DNA from 2 places in the Paraclostridium sordellii genome. Region 1 is predicted to be linked to the other one. Evidence: riboswitches for the same ligand, from Rfam matches in the RefSeq annotation. Region 1 holds a riboswitch; the other holds the start of a gene.
What was found. A riboswitch is a leader RNA that binds a small molecule or an ion and turns the genes downstream of it on or off. The one in region 1 is predicted to bind lysine.
Positions count from the first base shown of each region.

Region 1 (16,231 bases):
GTTTCTTGATATTCATCTTCTGGATTAGAATCCCAAGTTATTCCTCCTCCAACTTGAAAATGTATATTAGAATCTTTTTTGATTAGAGTCCTTATAGCTATATTAAAATCCATATCACCATTAAATCCTATATATCCTATAGATCCTGTATATACATTTCTTTGAGTAGGTTCTAACTCATCGATTATTTCCATAGCCCTAATTTTTGGAGCTCCTGTTATAGATCCACCTGGGAAAGTTGCTTTTATTAAATCTATACTATCAAGAGAATCTTTAAGCTCTCCTGTTACTGTAGAAACTAAATGACTAACATTTGCATATGGTTCAATAACAAATAGTTCAGGAACTTTGACAGTACCAACTTTTGAGACTTTTCCTAGATCATTTCTTTCTAAATCTACAATCATTAATAATTCAGCTTTATCTTTTTCACTATTTCTAAGTTCCTCTTGAAGTAAAACATCCTCTTCTATTGTTTTTCCTCTAGGTCTAGTACCTTTGATTGGTCTTGTTTCTATATTTTTAGAAGTACATTTTATGAATCTTTCTGGAGAGTTGGATAAAACTTGATACCCTTCAAAGTTTAAAAATGCAGCAAATGGAGCTTTACTTACATTTCTTAGTCTTTTATATAAATCATAACTAGATAAGTTTATATTTCCACTGAATCTTTGAGTTAAATTTGCTTGGTATATATCGCCTTGTCTTATATATTCTCTCACTTTCTCAACAGAGTTTATATAATCCTCTTTTGTAAAATTAGATGTTAGTTTTATTTTCTCTGTAATTTCTTTTTCATCTGTATTTGTTCTACATTTTTCAAATGTTTTTATAAGTGCTTCTATTTCATCTACTACCTTAGCTTCTAACTCTTTATTCAAATTTGGAGTCGCAATATATTTTTTATTTTCTAAGTGATCAACTACTATAACAAAGTTATAAAGTCCAAAATATAAATCATATACATCAGTGTCATCTAAAGCTGTTCTTGGAAGATTTTCCATATAATTACCTATATCATAGGATAAATAGCCTACAGCCCCACCTATAAAAGGTAAACTTGTGTTATTATCCACTTTATATTTTTGCATTTTTTCTTTTAAAGTATCTAAAGGATTTTTTTCACTATTTTTTAATTTAACAATTTCAAATGGTCTAGAACTTATAAACGAATATCTACCTAACTTTTCTTCATCCATACCACTATCTAGTATAAAACTATTCTCTTCATCTTTAAATATTGTATATATTTCAAAGGAGTTTAAGTTTGTTTTCAATTCTCTTAACATTTTGATTCCTCCTTAGTTAATCTTGCCTGATTTAAAAAATTTCTTAAAAGTTCATGCCCCTGCTCTGATAAAATTGCTTCTGGGTGAAATTGAACACCTTCTATATTATAATTTAAGCATTTAATTCCCATTATCTCTCCATCTTTGCTTTTTGCTGTGACCTCAATTTCTTCTGGCAATGTTTTTTCATCTATTATAAGAGAATGATATCTAGTTACATTTAGAGGGTTTTTTAGTTCATTAAATACACCTTTATTAATATGATTTATAGGATGAACTTTACCATGTACAGGCTCTTTAGCCTTTATAATTTTTGCTCCAAATGCATGTCCTATTATCTGATGTCCTAGACATATACCCAGTATAGGAATACTTTCTTTAAAATATCTAACTACATCTATACATATCCCAGCCTCATTAGGTGAGCATGGGCCTGGTGATAATACAATGATTTCTGGATTCATATCCATAATATCCTTTATCTTAATTTCATCATTTCTTTTAACTATAACTTCTTCACCTAATTCACTCAAAAACTGAACTAAATTATAAACAAAAGAGTCATAATTATCTATCATTAGTATCATAAACTGCCCCCTTAAAATTAACATTTTACACAAAAAATCATTATTCTTTAAATTTTTTATATTTATTATATATTAATTATATATTCCTTAAGAAATTAATGTCAACATAGTCATTTTTGATGAAATAGTCAAGAATATGTTGAGTATATTTATTTAATTAAATCAAAAAATACTATCTATAATAATATAAATAGTAACACATATCTTAGGAGGTTGTATAATGAATAAATATATTATAATAAGATCTGACACAAAGTCAATTTCTCTTCCCATGTCTCAAAAAGAAGCTATAAAAAAAATTCAAACTTATGAAAAACAGGGAATATCATCTTTAATAATATATGATAAAAAATATGCAAATTTAACTCCTCTAAAAAATTAAATTTAAAAGGAGCCTATGAGCTCCTTTTTGTCCATCTATAACCAACATTATAATATTTTTCTTTCTTACCTTTTTTATTTCTAATTTCAATTAACTCGTTTATTTTTTCAATATAATTTTCATCATTTGTAAGCCTTATTAAACTAGTTAAATAATATACATTTGTACTTTTGGGTATCTTTTTACTTATGACTAAGTCTATAGCCTTTTTTGCTGCATCAAAGTGCTTTAGGTGTGTATGTCCTTCCTTAAAATCTTTTTTTGTATTATAAGCTATATAACCTTCCTTTACTTGAAATATTATAAACTCTTTTCTTTCAAATATTTTATTATACATACACTTCACCCTTTTTAGAAATAGTCTTATTATATAATATTAATTTCTAAGGAAAAGTGTATCTAAAATTTAATTATTTTCAAATTAATTATAAAGTTCAGATACAGTTACAAATTCATACCCTCTCTTTTTCATTTCTGGTATAAATATGTCTAAAGCCTCTACAGTGTTATTAGTTGCATAATCATGTAATAAAATTATATCTCCATTTTTAGCATTATTTATTATAGCATTAGCTATATTTGATGCTCCTGGATTTTTCCAGTCTTTTGTATCAACAGTAGTCCATAAAACAACTTTATATCCATGTTTTTTAGCAATATTTGATAGTTCACTTTCTTTATAGCTTCCATAAGGAGGTCTAAATAAAGTAGGTTTTTTCCCAGTTATTTTGGTTATAATCTCTTCACACTTAAGTATTTCATTTTCTATTTCCAAAGGACTCATATTTGAGATATCCGGATGATTAAATGTATGATTTCCTATCTCATGACCTTCTTTGCTAGCCCTTATAAAAGGTTTTGTATACCAGTTCACATGTTTACCTGCCACAAAGAAAGTTGCTTTTACATCATGTTTTTTTAAAACATCTAAAACTTGTTCAGTTTCTTTAGGATGAGGACCATCATCAAATGTTATTGCTAATTTTTTTTTATCTCTAGGTCCATTTTTAATAAAAATTTCTTCATTTTTACTAAGTGCTGTTACTGAAACCATAGATACCATTAAAAGTAATGTAATTAGAGCTAGTGAGTATTTTTTTTTTGATTTCTTCATAATTATACGTCCTTTCATTTTGTCAATTTATCTACTATAAAAATTTTGTGTATAATATATTTTATAGTGTCCACCAAAACTAACTCCTACTCCTACATTCTCATAATCCCCTAAAATATTTCTTCTATGCCCTAATGAATTCATTAAAGCCTCATGAGCATAGACTGAATTTATTTGCCCTGCTGCAATATTTTCTCCAGCAATGCTGTATATTATATCTTCTTTTTTCATCCTATCAAATGGAGTTTCATTTTCCTTATTTAAATGATCAAAGTAATTATTTTCTTTCATATCTTCACTGTGTTTTTCAGAGCTTATTTTCGCCTTTTCACTAAAAGTTAACCTATCTAAATCATTTTTATCTCTTTCACTATTTATTAAATCTATAGTTTGCATTTCAAAACTATATTTTAATTGTTCATTGAAAACTGGATATATATCACTTGTTTTATTTTCTATATTTTTATCTATTATTTGATATGATCTTACTTTAGAATTATTATGGATATCATAAAATAAAGTTATATATTTATCGTCTTCTAACAAGATATCAAATTGATTTTTTGATTCAACTACAAATTTAATATTTCCCTTTTTTTTATATTCTATTGGTTTATATTTTTCTCTTACATCAACTAACTTGTCTCCTATCTTTATTCCTTTAGTTTCACAAGAGTTCAAAGAATTACTATATAACCCAACAACTTTTTCATTTTCTATTCCTACCATAATAAAATTATTTTTAAATCTATTATATACGTACCACGTAAATCCATATTCACTTAAATCTTTTCTATCTGGTAGTCCAATTTTACTAATTACGCTTTCTTTGTCATCTCCAATTTTAATATATTCATAGCTTTTTATATTCTCTGTATCTAATATTATAGTTTCTGTGTATTCATTTGAGTTTTCGTTGTATTCATTTATAAATACATATCCTAGAGATAGAACTATAAATAATAATATGCATATAATTTTCTTCAAATCTTCACATCCTCAATTAATATAACTTTTAAAGCTTTTTAAATTATATACACTTATTAATATTTATATTCTTTTTCTAGTATAAAATAAGCCAACCTAAAATTAGGTTGGCTTATTTTATACTAGAAAGGATTTCATCTAAGCTTCGATTGAATATACTCGGCTTATCAAACTTCCAATTACCTTGATATGAAATTTCATTATCTATATAGAAAGTGCCTTGTCCATGTTTTTTCCCATGTCTAAATTCACCAATATATTTTTTGTTATCTGGCCATATATAAGTTCCCTGTCCATGTGGAAGATTATTTTTAAATTCACCTTCATATATAACATTGTTATTTTCATCATAACAAGTTCCTATTCCATCCATCTTTCCATTTTTAAAGTCTCCAATATACATACCTGAACTTTTCCATATGTATACTCCATTGCCTTCTTTTTTACCTTGCTTCCAATTTCCTAGATACTCATCCTCACTCTTATATACCATCTTTCCTATTCCATCCATTAAATCGCATTTCCATTCTCCTATATAAATACAACCATTGGGTAATTCACACATTCCATGGCCATCTTTCATGTCATCTTTAAAACTTCCTATATATTCTAAATCTTCTTTTTTATCTTGATGAAAAATATATATACCTTTACCATTCATTTTTTCATCAACTAATTTTCCAATATATGTATCTCCATTGTAAAAAGTATGAATTCTGCTAGAGTCTTTTTTGCTTGAAACAGTTATACTTTGTCCATTCTCTAATGCTAGCTGTTCTTGCCCGCAATTAATCATTTTTTTAGAAGCAAATTTATTAAAAAGACTTATACGTTTAATTTCTTTTTCAATATTATGTATAGTTCTCCTATACATATCTAATAAATCTTTGTTTTTTTGATGTGCATTCATATAACTACCCCACTACTTTCAAATTATAAGTTTATATACTATTATATATTAAAAATCTACTTTTTTTCCATACTTTCAATAAAATTTATTTTATTACAACAATAAAGCATACTATATAGTATGCTTTATTGTTGTAATAAGTTTTCCGTTTAATTGTTTTTAATACTTCCGTTCTAAATAATTACCGTACAAAATAATATATTAAATTTTCAATTTAATATGTACTTTAATCGATACCTTTTTAACAAATCTAGATTTTGTTTTATGTGATAAAATTTACCACATTTAATATATTATCTAAATTTTTAATTTTTATTCATATTTTATAAATATTTTTCTTTAAAACCTCTACCTTTAACTTCATTTACATCGTTTACAGATATAAACGCTTTTTTATCATATTTTAGTGCAATCTCTTTTATTTTAGGAATTTCATTAGATGCAACTATACAATATACTATTTTCTTCTTTTCATGTGTATAAGCACCTTCAGCTTCAATTAATGTTACTCCTCTTATAAGATCTTTCATTATACATTTTGAAATATCATCACTTCTGCTAGATATTAGCATTACAGATTTTTGTGTATTCATCATATCTTTAACTATATTCATAGAATACACATTTAAAAACATTCCTATTAAGGTATATAATCCTAATTCAAGTCCAAAAAGTGCTGATCCTAAACATACTATAAGAAAATTCATAAAAAGACCTGTATCTTTCATAGGAATATTTTTCTTTATTTTTAGTATAGCAGCTATTATATCTGTTCCACCTAATGATGACTTAGCTTTAAATACTAAACCTAATCCTATTCCTCCAAGTATACCTCCATAAACAGTTTGAAGTAATACATCATTTACAGGTATATAATGTCCTACATTTTGCGTTAATCCTAATACTGTAGAGAATATAAGCATATTCACTAAACTAGTTATGCAAAATTCCTTTTCTAGAAATATAAATCCTAATATAAATATCGGTATATTAATTAAAAACGATAAAACCCCAATATTCATATTACTAACATAGTTTAGTGCAACAGATAGCCCTGCTACACCTCCACCTAATAAGTGGGCTGGCTTTAAAAATCCATTAATGCCTATTGAAGATATTGTTATTCCTGCCGTAATTACAATGTACCTCAAGAATATATTCTCATCCAAAGTATTTTTTACCTCGCTCATTATAATCCTCCATTCAAATAATTAAGCTTATTACTTCATAAAATTTATTAGTATAGGTACAAGAATTACTGTTATAGTTCCTGATATACCTATTGCTAAACCACTCATTGCACCCTCAATTTCTCCTAACTCAAGAGCTTTTGTAGTTCCTAATGCATGTGATGCTGTTCCTAATGCTATACCTTTTGATACAGGATGCTTTGTATTTATAAATTTAAAAACAGGAGTTGCTATCATTCCACCTATAATTCCTGTTAATATAATCGCTACTATTGTTACGGATTCAATACCGCCTAATGTAGATGTTAGCGAAATTCCCATAGGTGTAGTAATAGATTTACCTAATAATGAGTTCATTATTAATTTATCAGAATTAGTTAGTTTACTTATAATTATTATACTTATAAATGAAACTACTACTCCTGATGTTATTCCAACTATAATTTCATAAAAATGTTTTTTTAATAAATTATATTGTTTATATAAAGGTAGTGCAAGTACAATAGTAACTGGTGCTAAGAAAAAGTTTATTGTATCTCCACCTGATTTATAACTTTCATATGGTATATTACATATTTTTAAAAATACAATTATCGCTAAAATAGCTATTAATAGTGGATTGAATATAGCTAATTTCGTTTTCTTTTGAATATATAATCCTAAATTAAAAAATAATATAGTAACTACAATTCCAAATACTGGTGTTTGTAATACATTATACATGTTATTAACCTCTCTTACTTTTTATTTCTATCATTTTCTCAACTATTATAGCTGTTACAACCATAACTAAAGTAGTACTAATTAATATAGTTGCTGCAAGTACAATTACATTTGAACCTATTAATCCTAAAGACTTTATTAGTGATACTCCCGCTGGAACGAAGAATATGGCCATATTGTCTAAAAAGAAATTGCTAAGTTCTTCTATAGATTCCACTTTTACAACTTTAATTTTTAACAGTACAAATAATAAAATCATACCTATTATACTTCCAGGTATAATAATTATATGGCTTAAAAACGAGCTGATGTACTCTCCTATAGCCCATATTATAAGAATTAAGGCTAGCTGTCTTAATAATTTCATTTATCCTTCTCCTAAACTTATTTTTTTGCAAAATTAAAGGGAGATTTTTTAACTCCCTATAACTTCCTTATATATATTACTACTATATCTTTATTTTTTCAAACTTAATTTTCACATGTTTTTGGCTTAATTTATTAAAATTTCTCCATTTTTATCTATATAGTTATTGTTATCTCCTTCAATTATCTGTGCATATCCATTTTCAAAATCCGAAACCGCTTTCAAAGTTGGCAATATTTTAATTTTTCCTTCTTTATTCAAAAAACCCCATAATCCTCCTTTTGGTATACACATTCCTCTTGATAAGGAATCTGATCCTATATTAAACCTTGCCAATCCATCAGAAAATTCACATGCATAATCAAATATAGGTTCTATTACCATTTCTCCTAATGTATTAATATATCCCCACTTATCATTTATACATACAGGTGCTAACCCTTCACTAAATGATTTTGCTCTATCATATTTAAAATCTATAATATTATCTCCGTTTTTATCTATATATCCCCACTTATCATCGATTTTTATTCCTGCTATTCCTTCTGAAAAATCATTTGCTATATCATATTTAGGTTTTATTATAAATTCTCCACTTTTATCTATATATCCATATTTATTTTTACTTTCAACTAAAGCTATCCCTTCCTTGAATTTATTTACATAACTAAAAGAAGGTTTTATAATCATATCTCCATTCCTGTTTATAAATCCCCATTTTTTATTTATCTTCACCCCCGACATACCTTCACTAAAGTTAGATGCCCCTTCATATTTAGGCTTTATGCTTTCATCTAAATTCAAATCTAAAAATCCATACTTTCCATTAATTTTAATCTTAGATAAACCTTCGCTAAAATCTGAAGCACTATCTAAGTGTAGAAATATATTGTTATATCCATATTCATCTATGTATCCAAAAACCCATTTTACAGACTTTCTTATTCTTTTTATATATGTAACAACACAATATCCATCTTTAAATCTTTCTGAAACATATTTAAATTTTGGTTTTATTACTATTTCATTTTTATTGTTTATGAAACCATATTTGCCATCTTTTAATATAGGAAGAAATAATTTTTTATTTGTCATTTTTACCTCCTTAAAAAAATAATACCTATATTAATAATTAATATTATAAAATTTAATTTCATATACTATTTTTAAAAATTTTAATAAAAAAAAGAGCGTATCCGCTCTTTTATCTTTCTTTTAATATATCTTCTACTTGTGAATTATTGTACATACTATCTGGATCTTCGGCCCTTAAACTATAAAATACTTGTTGAGCTTCTTCTAAATCCCCTTCTTTATAATAAAGCATTCCTAAATTATAATAACTATCATCATAATAATTGTCAGAAGGTTTATAAGTATTTATATATTTTTTATAATATTTTATAGCTTCTTCATTATTTTTTTCATTTTCATTTAGTAAAGCTAATTGATAAATAGCTTCTGAAACATATTTTTTAGTTTTACCATTTGATACAACTAACTCTAAATATTTTATAGCTTCTTGGTTATCTCCTTCTTGCTTTAAATCCATAGCTTTATTAAATAAATCTTCTTCATCTCCAACTATGACTTCCGTATTATCTTGAGATTCTTCTTTTTTCTTTTCATCTTTAGCTTTATTTAATTCATTTTTTGTTTTATCTAGCTTTTTATTAGTTTTATCTATTTGTTCATCCTTTTTAGTAATTTGGTTAGAAAGCTTATCTAATTGTTTTTTATTATTTAAGTATAATGCTCCAGCTACAATTACTAAAACTACAATTAATGCATATAGTGTTTTATGACTCTTAGCTTTTTTAGGTGATACTGTTTCTTCATTTTCTTTGACTGGTTGAATACTTGCTTCTTTTTCAAATAAAGGATTATCTTTATCAACTTTCCTCAATGCACCTAAATATTCATTTGCTTTTTCATTGTTTCCTAATTTTTCATATATTAAATGTAAAACTAAATATGGCTCTATAAGTTCCGGCTCTTCATTAACTATATTTTCAAGAATTTGTATACTTTCTTGATTTAAATCATTATTTATAAATCTAATAGCATGATTATATCTGCTTAAAAATATTCCAAACTCTTCAGATGTTAAAATCTTTACATATTTCTGAGCTAGTTCATTATTATCGTAACATGTGCTCTTATAGAAACTTTCAAAAGATTCATCAAAGTTACATTTTAAAAATTTTAATAATCCTTTTAAATTTAGTATATCAACATCTTTTGGATTTAATTCTAAAGCCTCATCTATTATTTCTGTAGCACTTGTTATAAAGTCTCTATCAATCATATTTAAAGCTTCATTAAATTTCTTGTATGACTCAAGTTTTAATGTTCTAGTATCTTTAATTTGTTTTTTTGTTTTGTGCTTTAAGTTAAGTATAGTTTCATCTTTGCTATTTGATGTTACATAGGTCTTTTTTAAAGTTTTTAAAGTTTCATGTATTTCTTCATCATCTATATTAAAAAAGGTAATGTCGTTACTATCTTCACTTATAAGAGCTATATCGATTATCTTTTTATGTAAACTTTTTATATCATTTTTTATATTTAACTTTAAAATAATAATCACCCTTTCATTAATTTCTTATGTACTATAGAATACCATATTAAATTAATTTAGTCAAAATTATACATTTTTTACTAAATTTTTATAAAAAAAAATAAAAGCGTATTACTCACGCTTTTATTAAATCTTGCTAATTTTATCTTCTGAAACTTTATATATTTGTTTAGTATATGGATTTATTAAATATACTTCTTTTGATTTAAAAAATCCTCTATTTACAACAGCATAATAGTAAATATCATTGTTTTTTCCTATAAATTTATCTAATTGTTCTTTATTTTCGATATATTTTAATGCATTATTTTTTTCTTCAATTGTAACGTATTTATATTTTTCACTATGTTCTTTTAATTTTTTCTCTAGAATGCTAATTGCAGTATTTTTGCTTATAGTAAATTCTACACTTCCATCTTTTGTCGCTCTCCAATAACCATCACTATAATTATTGTTATAAGTTTTTTTCTCATCTAAATAAGAATATACTTTTTTATTTCTAGGATTAATTAAAAATTCATCTACTCTGTCTTTATTGACAAAAGTTTCAACATAGTAATATTTACTTCCATTAACCATTTGTTGGAATATGTTTGTTATTATATCAGCTTTGTCCATTCCACTTTTTTTAGATATTAATGCCACTATTTCATCATTAGTCATAGAATACATTTTTAAATTTTTCTCATATTTACTTGATAATTCATTTAAATAATCATCATCTAAGTAATATTGTTTTAAGTAGTCTATATATTCTAAAGCTTGTTGATAATTTCCGTTTTCATTTTCTGTATTTGCTTTTTCTATATAATAATCATACATATCCTTTATACATTCTTCTTTTTTATCTTGAGCTAAATCATAATACTTTTTATCTTCTGACATAACTTTATCATAATTTGAAATTGCTTCTTTATACATTTTCTTTTCTTGATCTTTAACTCCTAAATTATATACTTTTCTAGAGTCCTCTATTACATCAATTTTTTTTGCATAAACATAAATTTCATTTTTAGATATCTTAAGGGTTGATACTGCTTGTATATACCCCATAGCTGTTTTGTAACTTATTTTTTCTTGTAAGTATAAATCATTTACTCTTTTAGCTTGATCTATTATATTGCTTGCATCTATATATACTGTGTCTAATTCATTTATTATGTTTATAAGTGATATAAAATAGTCTTTGCCTATTTCTCCTTTTATATATCTATCTCCGTAATTAACAAGTATTTTATTAATTTTTTTAGATAAACTCTTACTAAACCTATCCATCTTACTTTCAGAAAATTCCTCTTTGACTTTATTATAATAAGATGTTGCTTCGCCATAGTTTCTTTTTTCAATATAATCTACAAGTTTGTTACTTTCACTACTTACACTAAAACTATTAGCACTAAAAAATATAGTCAAACTCAATAAGATAACACCTAAAATCACAAGAGCTGTTTTTACTATAACTTTATTGTGTTTATCTACAAATTCTACTATTTTTATAAAAAAATCCTTCATAATCATTATCTTACCTTTCTTAAACAGTAATATAAATGTTTTACGATTTATTATAACATATAAAAAGAGTATTAACCATATTTTGTAATTCAACTCAAAAAAACAACATTTTAGATAATGTTGTTTAAAATATAAACGCTATAGTAATATCATCTTTGCTTTTATTTAAAGTCAAATACTCTAAGTAATTTTTATATTGTTTTTTTAAATTATATCTTGAAAATACACTTTTTTTATATCCTTCAATAGTATTTGATATACTCTCACTTAAATTAATTAAACTTCCAAAACTATTTGTAAATCCATCTGAAAATAAAACCACTGATTTTAAATCTTCATTTTCTAAAATATCAAATTTTATATCAATATATAAGTATGCATCATCTAAATACATTGAATTTAAGACTCCTCTTACTTTATTTTTTTTATTATATTCTATAATCTCTATATCTTTTGAAACTTCTAATATATTTCCATCTCCGATTTGCATATACAATTTCATTTTATTTGTTATTAAAACTCCTATAAGAGTAGTCCCATAAAGTATATAATCAATATTGTAAACATTTGGAATATGTTTTATGAAGTGATTTTTTGCATAATCTCTCCAAGTATCTTGAATTTTTCTTTGTATTGATTTATTTTCTATCATACTTTTAACCCTATCCACTTGAATTTCTTCACTATCATTTTTAATATTTTCATATAAGTCTTCTATTACATCCATAAATGCACTACAAGCAAGTTCTGATCCTTTTTGACTATACATACACCTATTAATTCCATGTCCATCTCCAATTGAACAAATAATGCCTTTATCTAATTTTTTATATTTTAAAAAATCTTGTGACTCCTTATTTTTAGCTTTATTTTTATATCCAGTTACACTTTCATAAAAAATTTCAAAGTTCATATTATCCCCCCATCCCATATTTATTATATTGTTTATAATAAAAAAAAAGCACAGCATACGCTGTACTTTTTATGATATTTTTCTTCGTCTAATAGGTTCTTTACTTCTCGAAGTCCTTTTATTTCTAACACTTTTGCTTTTAATAACTCTACGTGGCTGTCTTCCAAAGATTCTTTTACAATCACATAAAATCCAACATGGAGTCAACATAATAATCATTCCTAAAGCTAACATAATATAATATCTAAATCCTATGAATACCCCAGTTACTGAGTTAATTATTAATAAAATACTAGTAATACTTACGGATATTGCAGATGATAAAACAAATATTCTTGAAATGTCTGAAAATGTCTTCATAAATCTTGGCATTTTTTTAGTTTTTCGGCTATTTTTCATCTTTCGCCTCCTAATAACAACAAATCATACATATATTCTCATATAATAAATATACCAAATTTGTATTAAAATAGCAATTCTTATTAGTAACATTAATTTAACTTAATTAATAAATTAAATTAAGACTAACTTTAAAAGGAGTGATTTAATTGCCATGTCTTCCTAGTTTAGGTACTAAAGCCCCTAACTTTAGTGCTAATACAACCTTTGGCCCTATAAAATTATCCGATTATAAAGGAAAATGGGTTGTATTATTTTCTCATCCAGGTGACTTTACACCAGTATGTACTACAGAATTTTTATGTTTCGCTAAATACTATTCAAATTTTCAAAAAAGAAATACGGAGTTAATAGGCCTTAGTGTTGATAGTAATAGCTCTCATTTGGCATGGGTTTATAATATCTATAGAAATACAGGTGTTGAAATACCATTTCCTATAATAGATGATAGAAAGATGGAAATTTCACAACTATACGGTATGATTTCTGAGCCTATGAGTGATTCTTCAACAGTTAGATCTGTATTTATAATCGACCCTAACCAAATTCTAAGAACTATTTTATATTATCCTTTAACTACCGGTCGAAATATTCCTGAAATAGTAAGAATAATAGATGCTCTTCAAACATCGGATGAACAAAAAGTTGTTACTCCAGCAGATTGGTTACCAGGTATGCCTGTTATATTACCTCCACCTAAAACTTACAAAGAATTAAAACAAAGAATTTCTAGTTGCGAAAAAGATAAGGAATGCATAGATTGGTATCTTTGTTTTGTTCCTGATAAAAACTTAGGAATAAAAAGTAATAAATCTATAAATAAAAAGAAGTTAACTGCTAAATCAAGACCTCAAATAAATTCTCCAGAAGATTATGTTCCACAAAACCCTAATTGTCCAGATATAAATAGATTAGTTGGAACATATGTTCTTGGCGATCCTTCAAGTGTAGATGCTTTTTTACTTGATTTTGTTATATATGCATTTGCAGAAATAAAATCTGATGGGACACTATTCATACCAACGCCTAGATATTTGCGTCAATTATTAGCTCTTAGACAAGATAATCCCGATTTAAGGGTTATAGTAGCTATTGGCGGCTGGGGACAGGATGGATTCTCAGATGCTGCCCTAACACCATCCTCTAGATATAATTTTGCAAGAGAAGTTAATGCTCTTATTAAGGAATATAATTTAGATGGAATTGATATTGACTGGGAATATCCAGCAACTAGTGCTGCCGGAATAAAATCAAGACCTGAAGATAGGGAAAACTTTACTTTATTATTGACTGCAATTAGAGATGTAATAGGTTATGATAAATGGCTAAGTGTTGCAGGTACTGGAGATAAGGCCTATATAAATCAAAGCGTAGAAATTGATAATATAGCACCTTTAATTGATTACTTTAATTTGATGAGCTATGACTTTACAGCTGGAGAAACAGGACCTAATGCTAAAAAGCATCATTCAAACTTATATGATTCTAATCTATCTATTCCAGGCTATAGTGCAGATGCTATGGTTAGAAACTTAATAGCTGCAGGAATGCCATCTCAAAAAATTTTACTAGGAATTCCTTTTTATGGTAGGTTAGGTGCTACAATTACAAAATCATATGATCAACTTAGAAAAGATTTTATAAATAAAAATGGTTATACTTATAAATTTGATAGAGATGCTCAAGCTCCTTATTTAGAAAGAGAAGGAGAATTTGCAATGTCCTATGATGATATACTTTCTATATATATAAAAGGACAATATGTAATAGATAACTGCTTAGGTGGTATGTTCTCTTGGATGGCTCCATATGATAGAGCTAATATACTTGCAAGAGCTATGAATGAGGGTATTAATGATCCAAATAAATTAAGACAAGAAATTGAAGATACGTACGGTCCTGGTTTCTTAAAATAAAAAATAGTCTATCAAATTTGATAGACTATTTTTTATTTTAAGAAAATTTTAATTTTTTAAAATTCACCTTTACTTTTATTAATATTATGCTATAATGTATATTACAAAACAGAATATAACTAATGGTAGAGGTTGCATTATTAAATAGTACTATTATCGAGGTCAAAGCGCTTATGACGTAATAGGAAAGGTAATAATGCCGAAATATATAAACTATGCTTAAAGTTTATATGTTGGGGTTATGCATAATATGTATAACACTGTCACTTATGTGAAGAGCTATCTTTAGATTAAGTTATTATATTAATTTGTAATTTCAAGTCTAGAAGTATCTCTATACCTTCTAGACTTTTTTTATTACTCATACTCCATTCATTGTTATATTCTTATAAATTATTGGAGGTTATTATGGTAAAAAGAGAAAAAAAACAAGCTTCACTGGGAGATTCTATTTTATGTATAGGATTTCTGATTTTCATATTATGTATTTCACTAACAAAATTGGGAGTATCTGCTCATATCCCCCTTGCACTAGGTGGTATATTTACAGGATTTATAGCAGTTTTTAAATTAGGTTTTACATGGAAAGAATTAGAGGAAGGAATTTTATCTACTATAAGTTCAACGATGCAGGCTATTATAATTTTATTGATAGTTGGTATGCTTATTGGAACATGGATAATATCTGGTGTTGTTCCTAGCATGATTTATTGGGGACTAAATATATTATCACCTGGAATTTTCCTAGTTGCTACAACACTAATATGTTCAATAGTATCAATTTCTACTGGTTCTTCTTGGACTACAGCCGGTACTATAGGTATAGCCCTTTTAGGTATAGGTAGTGCTCTTGGCATTCCTAAGGAAATAATAGCTGGTGCAATAATATCAGGTGCCTATTTTGGTGATAAAATGTCTCCACTTTCTGATACAACAAACTTAGCTCCTGCTATGGCTGGAACTAATTTATTTACTCATATAAAACATATGCTTTATTCAACAATACCAGCATATTTAATAGCTTTAATTATATACGGATTTATAGGATTTAAATATGCAGGTCAAACTATAGATAACAGTCAAATAACTCAAATACAACAAGCTCTAGCTGCTAGTTATAATACATTATCTCCATTTTTACTACTTATACCTGCTGCAGTTATCTTAATGGTAATACTTAAAGTACCAGCTATTCCAGGTCTTATAATAGGTACATTACTAGGTGGGTTTGTTGCAGTATTTTTCCAAGGAGCTTCATTTAAAGAAGTTTTAGAAGTTGCTCAGGTTGGATATACATCTCACAGTGGAATGGCTTTTGTTGATGAACTATTAACTAGAGGTGGTCTAAACAGTATGCTAGG
Region 1 is NZ_LN679998.1:1,251,643-1,267,873, reverse strand. It holds gene pabB (aminodeoxychorismate synthase component I) at 1-1,289, opposite strand, end outside; gene ATCC9714_RS06130 (anthranilate synthase component II) at 1,283-1,876, opposite strand; gene ATCC9714_RS06125 (hypothetical protein) at 2,097-2,258, shown strand; gene ATCC9714_RS06120 (hypothetical protein) at 2,272-2,595, opposite strand; gene ATCC9714_RS06115 (polysaccharide deacetylase family protein) at 2,680-3,372, opposite strand; gene ATCC9714_RS06110 (CAP domain-containing protein) at 3,400-4,359, opposite strand; gene ATCC9714_RS06105 (MORN repeat-containing protein) at 4,472-5,269, opposite strand; gene ATCC9714_RS06100 (YitT family protein) at 5,593-6,459, opposite strand; gene ATCC9714_RS06095 (LrgB family protein) at 6,490-7,182, opposite strand; gene ATCC9714_RS06090 (CidA/LrgA family protein) at 7,187-7,549, opposite strand; gene ATCC9714_RS06085 (WG repeat-containing protein) at 7,676-8,644, opposite strand; gene ATCC9714_RS06080 (tetratricopeptide repeat protein) at 8,754-10,139, opposite strand; gene ATCC9714_RS06075 (UbiD family decarboxylase) at 10,257-11,642, opposite strand; gene ATCC9714_RS06070 (protein phosphatase 2C domain-containing protein) at 11,767-12,555, opposite strand; gene ATCC9714_RS06065 (hypothetical protein) at 12,625-12,954, opposite strand; gene ATCC9714_RS06060 (peroxiredoxin) at 13,104-14,870, shown strand; lysine riboswitch at 14,989-15,160, shown strand; gene nhaC (Na+/H+ antiporter NhaC) at 15,279-16,231, shown strand, end outside.

Region 2 (16,231 bases), 890 kb from region 1:
TCTACATTAGCATTATCTACTAATCTATAACATACTATTGGTAAGTTTTCACCATTATTGTATATTTTAAATAATCCTGTTTTTTCTATTTCATCTGATAAATACATTGCTACTTCTTTTGTACGTTGATGTATTTGTCTGTATCCTTCAAATCCAAGACGTAAGAAGTTATAATATTGTCCTATAACTTGACTTGCTGATCTTGAGAAGTTTATTGCCATTGTTGGCATTGTTCCTCCTAAGTAACTTACTTCAAATATTAATTCTTTTGGTAAGTACTCTTCATCTTTCCATATTACCCATCCTATACCTGGGTAAACTAATCCATATTTATGTCCTGATGTACTTATTGATACTACATTTTTTAATCTAAAGTCCCATTCCATATCTGGATCTATAAATGGAGTAAATAATCCTCCTGATGCTCCATCAACGTGAATTGGTACACTTATTTTAGCTGTTTTATTATATTCTTCTAATAATGCATCTAATGCTTTTATATCATCAAATTTTCCTGTATATGTTATACCTTGTAATGCTACAACCCCTATTGTGTAGTCATCTACATAGTCTAATACTTTATCTATATTTAAACTCATATGTTCTTCATCCATTGGTACTAAACGCATCTCTATATCCCAGTATACACAGAATTTTTCCCAACAAACTTGATATCCTGATGATACTACTAAGTTTGGTTTCTTACTTGTAACGTCCATTCCTAATTTCTTAGCTCTATTTCTCCATCTAAACTTCATTGCCATACCACCAAGCATACATGCTTCTGATGATCCAACTGTTGATGTTCCTATGTAGTTCATATCTTCTGGCGCATGCCATAAGTTTGCTATCATATTTACACATCTGTTTTCCATTTCTGTTGTTTGTGGATATTCTGATTTATCTATTGCATTTTTCTCTAATGTTTCTGCCATAAGTTTTGTTGCTTCATCTTCCATATATGTTTGACAGAATGTGCATAGATTAAGTCTTGCATTTCCTTCATTCATTAATTCATCTTTTATTAATCTGTATGCTACATTTGGAGCAATAGAATCTTTCCCTAGTTCTTCTTTAGGTATGCTAGAGCCAGATTCTGTTGTCCCAAATATTGGAGTTTCATAACTATCTCCTAATTTATTTTTTCTACCAAATAACATTTTAAAAGCCTCCTTTGTATATAAACATATACATTTAAATTATTTTAATAACAAAAAACATAATTTAAAACTTTTTTTTACTATTTAGAATACATATACAATCATTTTTTGGTTGTTATCTTTGTTTTACTAAGTTTTTCTTTGTTTTCTATTATATTTTATATATACCTCTTAAAATTAAATTTAAACATTTTTTATATTATTTTATTTAGATTTTGATGTTCCACTTTCTAGTATTGAAACTATAGAGAATAAAGTAAAACATATAGCCCCTAATCCAATCATTACACGAGCTGGTATAAAATAAGATATATTAAATATTTCTGCTTCAAATAAAAATGCACCTATGAATAAGCATGTAAGAGCTGTAAAAACAGGTATTAATGGAACCCTTTTTGAAAGTGGATTAGACTTTCTCCATACCATGCCTAATAATAAAACTTTACTTAAAATACTATAGCAAACAATACCTAATCCAATTAAAACATATCCTGGGGCTATCCAAGCTGGATTTTTAGCTATTATAAGTATTGCAGTTCCCCATAAAACATCTATAGTTCCTAATATTACAACGCCTATGGCCCATTTATAACGTTCTTTATCTGTAAAAGTATTTTGTATTTGTTTAACTATACTAACTACTAACATTATTAAACTAGCACAAACTAATGATATTCCAACAAGCACATGTCCCGCTACGAAATGGTCATTTGTTGTAGATGAAAATAGTAAATATACCCCTCTAATAAATCCAATTAAGGTACATATTATAGGTACAGCTATTAATGTTTTTACTGTTGATTCTTTAAATGCTTCTTCTTGTTTTTCTCCTTCTTTTAAGCTACTACTATTTTTAGGAATTAGCATAAACTTTGTTGATGCTGTTGCTACAGTAGATACACAGCATGTTATTAACCCTAATCCAAATACAACATTTCCAGATACAAAATAAGGTGGGTTAGATATTCCTATTTGCCATAAAACAATACCTGAAACTATTGTAAATATTCCAGATAAATAACCTAAAGTAGGTAATGCCCACTTATAAAAATTATTATACTTATTTATAAGTTGTCTTATTATAGTTGCAGCAGTTGTAAATAAAGCTATACATATAGCTGTTAAAAATATTAATACATGTCCTGCAACTACAAAATCTGATCCCATAGCTTGTCCTAAATCCTTAACATAAAATCCATACCCTAAACATATGGCACCCATAAGTAATGGTATTGCTCTAAAAAGAACACTAATATAATAATTCATTTCTATTACCTCCAAAATTTAATAAATATCCTTTAATTTATTAATCCTATATATTAAAAAAGCAACTGGTACAAATACTATAGCACCAGTTGCTTTTTAAACATTCAATCTTGTTTTAGTGAGTAAAACCGTATGTTTTATTTTCTGTTTCTTTACCATGTACTATTACATTTGCGTTATTTAAGTCTTTTATAGCTGCTTTTAAGTCTCTTATAAATAGTTCAGCCATGTCATGGCTTAAGTCTGCTCTACATACTATACGTTGTATAATAGTATTTTCTAAGTTTATTGGTAATGGATATGCAGGTATTTGCCATCCTTTCATTGCTAATCTATCTGCTAAATCATATAATGTCCATTCTACGTTAGCGTTATCTACTAATCTATAACATACTATTGGTAAGTTTTCACCATTATTATATATTTTAAATAATCCTGTTTTTTCTATTTCATCTGATAAATACATTGCAACTTCTTTTGTACGTTGATGTATTTGTCTGTATCCTTCAAATCCAAGACGTAAGAAGTTATAATATTGTCCTATAACTTGACTTGCTGATCTTGAGAAGTTTATCGCCATTGTTGGCATTGTTCCTCCTAAGTAGCTTACTTCAAATATTAATTCTTTTGGTAAGTACTCTTCATCTTTCCATATTACCCATCCTATACCTGGGTAAACTAATCCATATTTATGTCCTGATGTACTTATTGATACTACATTTTTTAATCTAAAGTCCCATTCCATATCTGGATCTATAAATGGAGTAAATAATCCTCCTGATGCACCGTCAACGTGAATTGGTACACTTATTTTAGCTGTTTTGTTATATTCTTCTAGTAATGCATCTAATGCTTTTATATCATCAAATTTTCCTGTATATGTTATACCTTGTAATGCTACAACCCCTATTGTATAATCATCTACATAGTCTAATACTTTATCTATATTTAAACTCATATGTTCTTCATCCATTGGTACTAAACGCATCTCTATATCCCAGTATACACAGAATTTTTCCCAACAAACTTGATATCCTGATGATACTACTAAGTTTGGTTTCTTACTTGTAACATCCATTCCTAATTTCTTAGCTCTATTTCTCCATCTAAACTTCATTGCCATACCACCAAGCATACATGCTTCTGATGATCCAACTGTTGATGTTCCTATGTAGTTCATATCTTCTGGCGCATGCCATAAGTTTGCTATCATATTTACACATCTGTTTTCCATTTCTGTTGTTTGTGGATATTCTGATTTATCTATTGCATTTTTCTCTAATGTTTCTGCCATAAGTTTTGTTGCTTCATCTTCCATATATGTTTGACAGAATGTACATAGGTTAAGTCTTGCATTGCCTTCATTCATCAATTCATCTTTTATTAATCTATATGCTATGTTTGGAGCAATAGAATCTTTCCCTAGTTCTTCTTTAGGTATGCTAGAGCCAGATTCTGTTGTCCCAAATATTGGTGTCTCATAACTATCTCCTAATTTATTTTTTCTACCAAATAACATTTTAAAAACCTCCTTATTATTGTTTAATCTATTCTAAAACTTATTTTCCTACTTTTGTTGTTTTTGCATCTCTTTTTTTAGATGTAATCGCATATATTACAAATGGTATTAAAACTGTAATAATGAAACTTATTATTAATATAGTTAAGTATTCATGAGCACTTTTTCCTGTTAATTGAGCTGGTGGTACAAATGAAATACATAAAGCAAACACTGATGTAATGAAACCACATGCTGCTACTATTAATTTAAATGTTTTACCCCCTGGAACATGATAAGCACGTTTTAAATTACTTTTTTTAAGCACTAATACAAAATATCCTATGAAGAATAATAAGTATCCAACTAAATATATTACAACTGTTAATGATATAGCTGTAAGGAATGATACGTTATTTCCTCCACCACCGAAAGTAAGTACTGCTGCCCATATTGTAACTATTATACCTTGTACGAAAACTAAGTTAATAGGTACGTTGTGTTCATTAGTTTTTGTTAATTCTTTAGGAAGTATACCTTTTTGAGCTGCTGCATACATACCTCTTGAAGGTCCTACAACCCATGCACTAACTTCCCCCATTACTCCTAATGCTAATAATATGGCAATTAATTTTACAATCCATGTACTATGAGGTGCAAAATGTAATACTAAAGCTTTAAATGTTTCCACAACACCTGCACTTAAACTTAATTGGCTTTGTGGAACTACAGCTGCAACTGTTAATCCACCTACAGTATTTAGTACTATAGCAAGAACAACTAATATAATCATAGCTAATGGATAGTTTTTCTCAGCATCTTGTAATTCATTTACGTGAGAAGCTGATGCCTCAACACCCATATAAGCAAGTATAAATGAAACAAATACAACTAATGTATCGATTTTAGAGAAATCTGGTACAAAGTATTTTGCTCCTATTTTTACATCTACTGGATTTCCTTGAAGTATATAAGTTATTGACAAAGCAAATAATATTATTGCTGGTATTAATATCCCAAATATAAATCCAGCTTTTGCTATTTTGGCTGTATTTTTAGTACCACCTAATTGTGAAAATGTTAACAACCAGAAAATCACCAATACACCAATAAACTTGATAAATGGAACATTATTTAATGCATTCCAGTTAAATATGTATGAAACACAACCTAAAATAAAATAAATCATTGTTACAAATCCAACTGTTATTTGAAACCATTGAAAGAATATTGCTGCAAATCCAAATTTTTCTCCTAATGTATTTCCAACCCAAGCAAATATACCACCTTCTTGCCAGCCTTCAACTGTTGCCATTTCTGCTGCACATAGAGCAACTGGTAAGAACCATAATATACCTCCAAGTAAAAGGAAGAATACTAAATGGAAACCTGATGTTGCGAATGTAGGATATTCGTAAACAGTCATAACCATTGATGCGGTCATTGCAAAGAACGCAAACAATGTAAGTGAATGTTTTTTGGATGCTTGTGCATCTTTCATCTTAATCATCTCCTAATATATTTAATTTTTTTCATACTCGCTTCTATCCCTAGAGCGTTGGTATTACTTGTGTCTGTATTAATTAGATACCCGCTAAATTTAGCTTAAAACACATATGGTAAACTTTGTAAAATTCTAAAATTTCTCATTTTACAGATATTATAACAGTTGGTTTAATTATATTTTCTTTTAAACTTAAATATAGTGTTTTTATTAATTTTTCATAAGAATTTTAGCCTTTAAGTTTATATTTTTATGTTTTTGGTATAAATAATTTAAAACAAATTATTTTGATATAAATAATTTATATAATTAATAAATTTTTTAAATTATAAGAAAAAGCTATTAATTTTATAATTACATATGTATATATTCATTTTATAAAACTTATAAAAAAATCTGAAGAAAGTGAAAATACTTTTTAATTATTATTTAAATATATAGATTTTAAATATAATGGCATAAAAAAATATCCACCTAATTAGGTGGATATTTTTTTAATTATTTAATTTGTTTAAAACTTCTTCTAAATCTAAACCATGTATTTCACAAGCTTGCTCTAATCTCTCCATCTGAGCTGATGGGCATCCTATACAACCCATTCCATAACTCATAAGAATTTCTGCCGCATCTGGTCTCATTTTTATTATATCCGCTATTATAGTATCTTTAGTTATCATATTATATACACTCCTTTAAATTAGCTATTTTTAATACATCTTTTCTAAATTTTTCTATTGTTACTCTATCTACAAAATCTCCAAGCTTTTCTCCCATTTGTCCATATTCATTGTAATATTCTAGTATGACTTTTACTAAATTATAAGCTTCTTCCTCTGTTAGATTTTTTGTTACTATGTCTGCGGTCCTTGGATAAAATCCTGCACTTCCTCCGACCGTTATGAAAAACTTACCATCTATATCAACTAATACTCCTACATCCTTTGAGTATACACTAGTACATGCATTTCTACATCCTGCTACCCCTATTTTAGTTCTATTTGGTAATATCATTCCATGAAAATTTTTACTTATCTTCATACCAATACCTATTGTTGGGTATTTAGAACGCTTACAAAAATTTGCTGGGCATATCTCAACATTTTTTACAGAGTTTTGATTTTTAACAGCCGGTTCCATGTCTAAGTCTTTCCATATATCTTCTAGGTCTTCTTGCTTTAAGTTAGTTATAAGAATTCTTTGTCCTGATGTTAATTTTAATACTCCATTATACTTTTTAGCAACATCAGCTATTTTTATAAGTGTATCAGGTAATACAAATCCACCAGGTATATGTGGTGTTATTGCGTAAGTTCTTTTTCCATCTTTAATTTTTTGCAAGTTCCCATAATTACTCATATAAAATTTCCCTTTCATGTTTATTCTAAATATATTATAACCAATATTTTTTTTAAAATATGTAACCTACGTTATAGACTTATTATTTTTTTATTTACTTTTTATTATCTATTACTTATTTTATATTATAAATAATAGATATAACCACTAGCGATTTAATTTTAAAGTAATAGATAATATATTTTAAATTATTCTATTAATATAAATCAATAAAAAAGCTTAATCTTGAATAGATTAAGCTTTTTTATTGATTTATATTAATTTATTATTTTATACAATTAGCAATTTCAGTAAAAATTACTCCTATACCATATGCTCCAGCATCTGGATATCCTAAACTTCTTTCTCCAACTGTTCCTGCACGTCCCATTCTTGCAACTATATGTTCTGTTGATTTAGCTCCTTTTACAGCTTCTTTTGCACCTTTTACAAAAGCTTCTTTAAAGCTATCATTATTCTTAGCTGAAGTTTCCCATGAATTTGCACATGGAACTAAAGCATCTACTAATGTTTTATCTCCTACTACTGCTCCTCTTCCAAAAGATCTTTCTCCTGTAGATTGAATTCCTTTAACTGACGCTTTCATCATATCAGCAAAATCTTTAACATTGATTTCTTTTTTATTCCCAATACTTTTTCCTGCTGATCTAAATGCAGATCCCCATATAGGTCCTGAAGCTCCTCCACAATGTTCCATAATTATCATAGAACAATCATTTAAGAATTCTCCTATACTTAATTTCTCATTTGAAGTTATTTCTTTCCATTCCCTTTTTAATTGTTTAAATCCTTTTGCCACACTCATACCGAAATCTCCATCTCCAGCATGTGCATCTAATTCACAAAATGGAACTTCATTTTTTATTATTACTTCACTCATCTTATCTACTATATAAATCATATTGTCTAATGTTAATATATTATTTTCAATTTTAGAAAAATCAATATTAGTTTCAACTTCAAAAGTAGCATTTTCAGTGCATTTATTATCTTCATATATATCAACATACTCAACGCTTTCTACAGGTCCAGATACTTTAAACGCTGGAGTGTCACTAACTTGAGATAATAAATTTTTTAATTCATCATCTAATTTTAGTATAGATATAGATGCTCCTTCCATATCTATACTAGTCATATAATTTCCAACGAAAGCTCTATTAATTTTTATATTCTTCTTACTTAATTCACGATATACAGAGTTATTTAATAGATATAGTTCTTGTAGAGGAGTTCCCCCAAATCCATTTATAAGTATTGCAACTTCTTCATTATTTCCAACTATATTCATATCTTTTAAAATAGCATCAACCATTTTTTTTGCTAGGTCATCTGCTGATGCCATTTTTTCTCTTCTTATTCCCGGTTCACCATGTATTCCTACTCCAAATTCAATCTCATCTTCTCCTAGTTCAAAAGTAGGAGTTCCTTTTGCAGGTACCGTACATGATGTAAGTGCAAAACCTAAACTTCTAACATTATCTGCCGCTTTTTGTGCTATTGATTTTACATCTTCTAAAGATTTTCCAAGTTCTGCCGCTGCCCCAGCAATTTTGTGAACAAATACAGTTCCTGCCACACCACGTCTACCTACTGTATATAAACTATCTTCAACAGCTATATCATCTTCTACTCTTACATAATCTACTTTTATTCCATCTTCACTAGCTAGATAAGCTGCATTTTTAAAGTTCATCATATCTCCGCTATAATTTTTTATTATAAGCAAAGTTCCTTTATCACTAGCAGTAGACTTTATAGATTGATATACTTGTATTTGAGATGGTGAAGCAAATACATCTCCACAAACAGCAGCATCTAACATACCTTTTCCTACAAATCCTGCATGAGCTGGCTCATGTCCACTTCCACCACCACTTATTAGACTTACTTTGTTTTTATCTATATTTTTTCTCTTTATTATCTTATATTTTTTTATAAATTCAAGTTCTGGATGTGCCATAGCTATACCATTACACATTTCCATAACTACATTTTCTGGTTTATTTATTATCTTTTTCATAGTTACATACCTCTGTTGTTTTTATATTCTCTTCCTATTTTATCAGCTGTTATTATACATGCAGCTACAGATTCAATTTCTATAGGGAATGGCATAGAATAAATTGATTCTTCTGGTATACAAGCTTTTTGTGCAACCGCTAAAGCTTCTTCTTCTGTTATACTATCTACCCCTATATCTTCTAAACACACTGGTAATCCTATTTCTAAGCAAAAATCTAGTACTTGATTTAGCTCTTCTGTAGGTGCATTTTCTAAAACTAGCTGAGCTATTGTCCCAAATGCAACTTTTTCTCCGTGGAAGTATTTATGTGTTCCCTCTAGCATAGTTAATCCATCATGTATTGCATGTGCTGCTGCAAGTCCTCCACTTTCAAATCCTAATCCAGATAAAAGTATATTTGTTTCTATTATATTTTCTAATGCTTGAGTAACTACATTACATTCACATGATTGTTTAGCCTTTACTCCATCTTTTAATAGATTTTCATAACATAATTTAGCTAGTGCTAACGATGCATTAGTTCCTATAGCCGGTTCACACATTTCTTCTCTAACTCCGCAAGGTAATCCTGCATTTACTTTTGTAAATGAACTTGATGTAGCTCTAGCTTCAAAATATGTTGAAAGTGCATCTCCCATACCTGAAACTAAAAATCTAGTAGGTGCTTTAGCTATAACAGTTGTATCAACTAAAACTACACTTGGACTTTGTTTGAAATATGCATAATCATCAAACTCACCTTCTGGAGTATATAATACTGCTGAATGACTTGTTGGTGCATCTGTTGCAGCTATTGTCGGTACTATTATTAAATTATCACCTTGTGCAACACACTTAGCAGTATCTATTGCTTTTCCTCCACCAAGTCCTATAGTACATGAACATTTATTATTCTTAGCTAATTCTTGTAATCTAGCAACTTCTTCTCTTGAACATTCTCCTTTAAAATTACTTTCTACAAAAGTTATATCAAATTTTTTTGAAGTTGAATCTAATTTATCTTTAACACGTTGTATATCGTCCTTATGAGCAATTAGTAACGCTGAATTTCCAAATACTTTTACAAAATAACCTAAGTTTAATAATTCATCTTGCCCTTGTACATATTTTGTAGGACATATAAATGCTTTTCTCATCTTAATCTCTCCTTTGAATTTTGCAAACGCTATTATTTTTTGTTTACACTTATTATAATATCGTTTTCACAAAATTACATTGGATTTAGATGTTAATAAATTACGATTTTAAACCGTAATTTTTTGATGTAAAATTCTAAAGTTGTAAATTATCTACTTTTCGTAATTTTTTTAACAACATAAAATTACTATTTTGTCTTATCTTTATAGTGTTTTCTATATAAAGATGGTGTTACTCCCTCATACTTTTTAAATATTTTTATAAAATATCCAGCTTCACTAAATCCTAGTTCTTCGCTTATTTCATTTATATGCATATCAGTTTCTTTTAAAAGGTTTTTGGCCCACTTTATCTTAAGCTTTGAAATATACGTTGAAAAATTTTCTCCTAATTCTTTTGAAAATAGCCGACTGAAATAACTTGTACTAACATGACATAACTGAGCCATCTTTTCCATAGATAAATTTTCACTTTTATTATTATGTATATATTCTATAGCTGGTTTTAAAGTCTTACTTACTAGGGACTCCTTACTTTCTTTGTTATTTATTTCGCTTATACAACTATTTATAATTGCATTAGACATTTCTTTTTGTATATTTCTAATATTATTTAAGCCATATCCATCAAAAACTTCTTTACTTCTTGATCTTTCATCACTTACAACTCTTTCACACATATCTAAAATTAAATTTTTATCTAAAGCTTCTTCTATTATATACTTAGCTAGATAAAATAACATATTTGAAATATCACTTACTTGCTCATATGATAATATAGGTAAATCATCATAATACTTTTTCAATTCATATGACAATCCTTCAACTTCATTTGCTCTATTGCCTATATTAAGTATTTGCTCTAAATTATCAAAATCATTAGCATTAGATAGCTTTACTTGCCCAGCCATAATTGCCCCAATATACTGTTCATTTATAATTATAGGTATAGCTACATCGACAATATTATAATGACATAAATATATATATGGTTTATTTAAACGAACTGCTTCTAATCCACCTCTTGAATCACATTTTTTACAGTGCTTTGCTAAGTTTGAATTACCTCTTACTATCTCACAAAATTTATGGCAACCGCTATGCTTTGTTAGTGGATTACCTTTATAGTCAACAACTACTATTGCCATATTAGTAACCAATGATAAATAATCCTGTAAATTATCCCACTTGCTGAAATCTATTATCTTATTTAAGCTTAGGTTTTCATTTCTCACTTTTATGCTCCTTTAAAAGTAGTTTTCTAATATTAATTACATAATAATTTTAACATATATAGTTTTATATGAAGTAAAAAAGCTATATTAATAAACATTTTTATTTATATCTGATGACTATTTCATTAATAAACTACATATTTTATATTAAATTTGACCACTAAAGAAGGATTATTACTTGAGTGTGAGAAAAGTGATGAAGATTTATGTGTAAAAATATAATAATTATTTACAAAAAGCTTCTGATTCTGAATTTAAAAATTTATTTAGTCAACTAGCTCAAAAAGAACAACAGCACTTAGATTGAATTAATCAATTATTAAATGGTAGTATTCCTAATATAAATCAACATAATATGTACAATTCAATTATATATTTTAGACCGATAAAGTACCTTAATTCTATTCATTTAATTTAGTTATTATTAAATATCTGAAAATAATTAACTTTTGAACTATAAATTTTAATATTGACTTATTTAAATTTTTATTTATAATATAATACAACAAGTAGATAACTGAGATAGAGGCGCGAAACTTAAGAGTACTATTATGGAGGTAAGCTCGTTGAAGTAATAAGAAAGGAATTTTCGCCGAAGTGAATAGTTAATGGCTTTAATACTATTTGCTGGGCTTATATAAAATATATATAAGACTGTCACATTTTTGTGGAGAGCTATTTTCAATGAAAACGTACGGTACGTTCATACTTTTTAGTATAACATTTTTCGTATAAAATCATGAGATATAGTCTCATGATTTTTTTATTGTTAAAAATTTTATTATCTTAGTTACTTATTTATAATTGACACCATGAGGAGGATAATTTAAATGAGTGAACAGAATCACGAATTGAAAAGAGGGTTAAAAGCAAGACATTTAAATATGATTGCTTTAGGAGGTTCGATAGGAACAGGTATATTTCTTGCTATGGGAGATACTCTTCATCAAGCAGGTCCAGGGGGTGCACTAGTCGCTTATGGACTAATTGGTATTATGGTTTACTTCCTAATAACTAGTTTAGGTGAAATGGCAACTTTCATGCCTATATCAGGTTCATTTAGTTCTTATGCAACGAAATTTATAGATCCAGCTTTAGGTTTTGCTCTTGGTTGGAACTATTGGTACAACTGGGCTATAACAATAGCAGCAGAAATGGTAGCTGGCTCTTTAATAATGAAATACTGGTTCCCTAGTATTCCTGGATTTTATTGGAGTATATTATTTTTAATTATAATAGTAGGTTTAAACTTCTTATCTGCAAAAGCCTATGGCGAGTCTGAGTATTGGTTTGCCGGAATTAAAGTTGTAACGGTTATAATATTTTTAGTAATTGGGGTTTTAATGATATTTGGTATTATGGGTTCTGATGATATAGGTTTCCATAATTACTTTATAGGTGATGGCCCATTTCACGGTGGAATTAAATCTATATTTGCTATATTTTTAGTTGCTGGTTTCTCATTCCAAGGTACAGAACTTATTGGAGTTGCTGCTGGAGAAAGTGAACACCCAGAAAAAACTATTCCAAAAGCTATTAAATCAATATTTTGGAGAATTTTAATATTCTATCTTGGAACTATAATTGTTCTAGGTGCTATAATACCATTTACTAAAGCTGGAGTTTCTGAAAGTCCATTTACTATGGTGTTTGCAAAAGCAGGTATCGCTGGGGCTGCATCTTTAATGAATGCTGTTATATTGACATCTGTTTTATCAGCTGGTAACTCTGGTATGTATGCATCAACAAGAATGCTTCATTCAATGGCTACAGAAGGTCTTGCTCCTAAAATATTTGCAAGAACTAACAAAAGAGGTGTTCCTGTAAATGCTTTAATTTTAACTACTATCGTTGCATCTGCTTGCTTCTTAACTGGAGTATTTGCAGAAAGTACTGTTTATGTTTGGTTAGTTGCTGCATCTGGTCTTGCAGGATTTATAGCATGGGTAGGCATAGCAATTTGCCATTATAGATTTAGAAAAGCATATATTCATCAAGGTCATAGTTTATCTGAATTAAAGTTTAAAGCTAAATGGTATCCATTTGGTCCAATATTAGCACTTCTAATGTGCTTTGTTATTATACTTGGTCAAGGTTATTCTTGCATAACTGAACATGGAGTTGACTGGCATAGTTTAATAGCTTCTTATATTGGAATTCCATTATTCTTTGCTTTATATATAGGATATAAAATAAAACATAAAACAAAAGTAATTTCTTTAGATGATGTTGATTTAACATATAATGATGATTGTAAAAAAGATTTTAAAAATATTGAAAACTCAATATCAGAGCTCAATTAATAAAAAAGCATTACTATAAACTTATAGTAATGCTTTTTTATTGTGTATATATTTTTTATTTTAAGGACATATTAGTTCATATTAAATTTATGAGGTGATATATATGATTAAAGAAATATTAATTGTTGCTTTAGGGGTAATAATCGGAGAACTTGCTTTAGATATAATTAGATAATTGCTTAAAAGGTTAAAAGGATAGTATTTAAATCTCCATTTAATCCTTACTGTATTTGTACAAATTTTTCTATATAAAATATTTTCTCATTTTAAAGTGTATTTAGTAATTTGACTCATTTTTAGTCTATTTACCTTCATATTAAAATGTATTTTCAATAAAATTCTTAAAATTTTTCAGTATTTAAATATAATAAATAATATTAAATAGAATCACCTTGAATAACTGTTAATTTTTCGTAAATAAAAAATAGGGATTAGATTAATCTAATCCCTATTTTTTATTTTATTTAAATTACATAAATTTAAATAAATATATTAAACCTACTATTCCAAGCACTATTAGCCCTATAGCAACATATCTTTCTATCTTAGTAAATTCAGGTTTATTTGGTTCTGTTTCTCTTCTTGCTTTTTTAAATACCGGGATACCTATCGCATAAATAACAAGTGATATTAATAAATATTCAAGTCCTGCTGCGTATAATAACCACAATCCATAGATAGTACCAATTATAGCAGTTACATATGCATAAGTACGACTTGCAAATATTTTTTTAGGATAAGTATCATCTTTTGAAGATATTTTATATAGATATAAAGTTGAAGCAATATAACAAGGTAGTGCCATAACACTTGTTATACTTAACATCATATTCCAAGCATTTCCTGTAAAGTGAACACATATTAATATTATTTGCATTACAATGGTTGATGCAAGCAATGAAAATGATGGTGCTTCATTTTTATTTTCTTTTGTAAATACTTTAGGGAATGTTCCTCCTTTAGCTGCTGCGTATGGTAGTTCTGACAACATAACTGTCCATATAAGCCAAGAACTTAAAATTGCTATAATTACACCTATATTCATTATTATGCTACCCCATTTACCCATTACAGTCATTAAAACTGCAGCAGTTGATGGAGGCGCCATTTTTGATACAGTTCCTTGAGGAACTACACCAAGTGGTAATAATGAAAGTGCTGTATATAATAAAAGACAAATTAAGAACCCTAAAAATGTGGCTTTACCAACATCTTTTTGTGACTTAGCTCTACCAGATACAACAACTGCCCCTTCTATACCTGTAAATACCCATAAGGTTACAAGCATAGTACTCTTAACCTGAGGCAATAATCCACCTAGAGCACTATCATGTACTGATACAACTGTTTTTAATCCCCAGAAGTCTGTAAAGAAAAGTGAAACTTTAAATGATATAGCTAATACTAATATAAATATAGCCAGTGGAACTAATTTACCAATTGTTCCTATTACATTTAAAAATGCAGCTTGTTTAACTCCTGATAAAACTGCAAAATAAATAATCCATAGTACAATCGATCCACAAACAATAGATAACCAGTTATTCCCTCCTGTAAAATATGATGGGAAGAAATAGTTAAGTGAATCCATTAATAGTACTGCATACCCTACATTAGCAAAAGAGTTACATATCCAGTACCCCCACGCCATTAGAAACCCTGTAAATTTACCAAATCCTAACTCTCCATAAGCATATATACCAGTTGTTACATCTGGTCTGGCTGCTGCAAGCACTCTAAATGTATTTGCAATAAACCACATACCAAAACCAGTTATTATCCATGCAATTAATATTGCACCGGCAGATGCATGTTGAGCCATATTTTGTGGTAGATTATAAACCCCACCACCTAGCATAGCACTTATTACTACGCCTGCTAGAGCAACTACACCAAGCTTTTTAGTGCTATTATCTTTCGCTTTACTACTGCTACTTTTATCGCTCATAATAGCCCTCCTAAATTTCATTAAGTTTTATGAAAATTACTAGCTTTAAGTGCATTTTGCTATTTAAACTCTTAACAAAATGTACTTAAAAATAATTATTTTTGAGTACATTCTGTTAATGGTTTAAAGTCCATTTCATCTAGCCAATCATTAAGTGTTAATTGATTTAAACTTGAGAATCCGCTTTCAGGCACTGCATCTCTTGCTAAAGTTACATATGGTGCACAAGTTAATGCATTTCCTATTTCACCCGGTTTCATTATTGTATATGCAAATCCTACATAAGTTCTGTCAAATACTACATGTGAATCTCTACCGCACTCTTTAACTGACCAAGCAACTGCTTTTCTATGTTTTTCTAAGAATTTTCTTAAATCTTCTTCACTATCATTTTTTGTCCAAAGTCCCGCATCCTCTATAAATAAATCCGCACAATTATCTCTGTCGTTTGATAATGAAATTGCTATAAATGACCAAACTCCGTAAGCTTCTCCTTCTGTTAAAGGTCTATTTTCTTTTGGTCTATAAGATGTAACACTTTTATTTGCACATATTACATGAGCTCCTGGTACTGTTGGGAAACGTCTATTTTTTTCTGTACCAAATAATTCAATGCCTGCTTCTAATAAAGGTTTTGCATCATATACATGAAGTGGTGTTCCATCAAATTGTTCAACATCAAATAATGGTTTTTCTTCTTCATTTGCTATATTAAGATGTGTTGCTAAATCATACCCCCATATTTGTCCTGCTATCCCACAAAAAGATGAAGCTGTAAGCATGTTTATTTGACCAACAT
Region 2 is NZ_LN679998.1:360,698-376,928, reverse strand. It holds gene ATCC9714_RS01830 (glutamate decarboxylase) at 1-1,160, opposite strand, end outside; gene ATCC9714_RS01825 (DUF2776 family protein) at 1,365-2,426, opposite strand; gene ATCC9714_RS01820 (glutamate decarboxylase) at 2,542-3,945, opposite strand; gene gadC (glutamate:gamma-aminobutyrate antiporter) at 3,986-5,425, opposite strand; gene ATCC9714_RS01810 (DUF1858 domain-containing protein) at 5,923-6,105, opposite strand; gene ATCC9714_RS01805 (nitrite/sulfite reductase domain-containing protein) at 6,107-6,784, opposite strand; gene dhaK (dihydroxyacetone kinase subunit DhaK) at 7,050-8,807, opposite strand; gene ATCC9714_RS01795 (glycerol dehydrogenase) at 8,810-9,946, opposite strand; gene ATCC9714_RS01790 (PocR ligand-binding domain-containing protein) at 10,135-11,181, opposite strand; lysine riboswitch at 11,697-11,867, shown strand; gene ATCC9714_RS01785 (amino acid permease) at 12,012-13,484, shown strand; gene ATCC9714_RS01780 (basic amino acid/polyamine antiporter) at 13,954-15,432, opposite strand; gene hdcA (histidine decarboxylase, pyruvoyl type) at 15,528-16,231, opposite strand, start outside.
Region 2: another riboswitch for lysine. It lies ahead of ATCC9714_RS01785 (amino acid permease); the one in region 1 lies ahead of nhaC (Na+/H+ antiporter NhaC).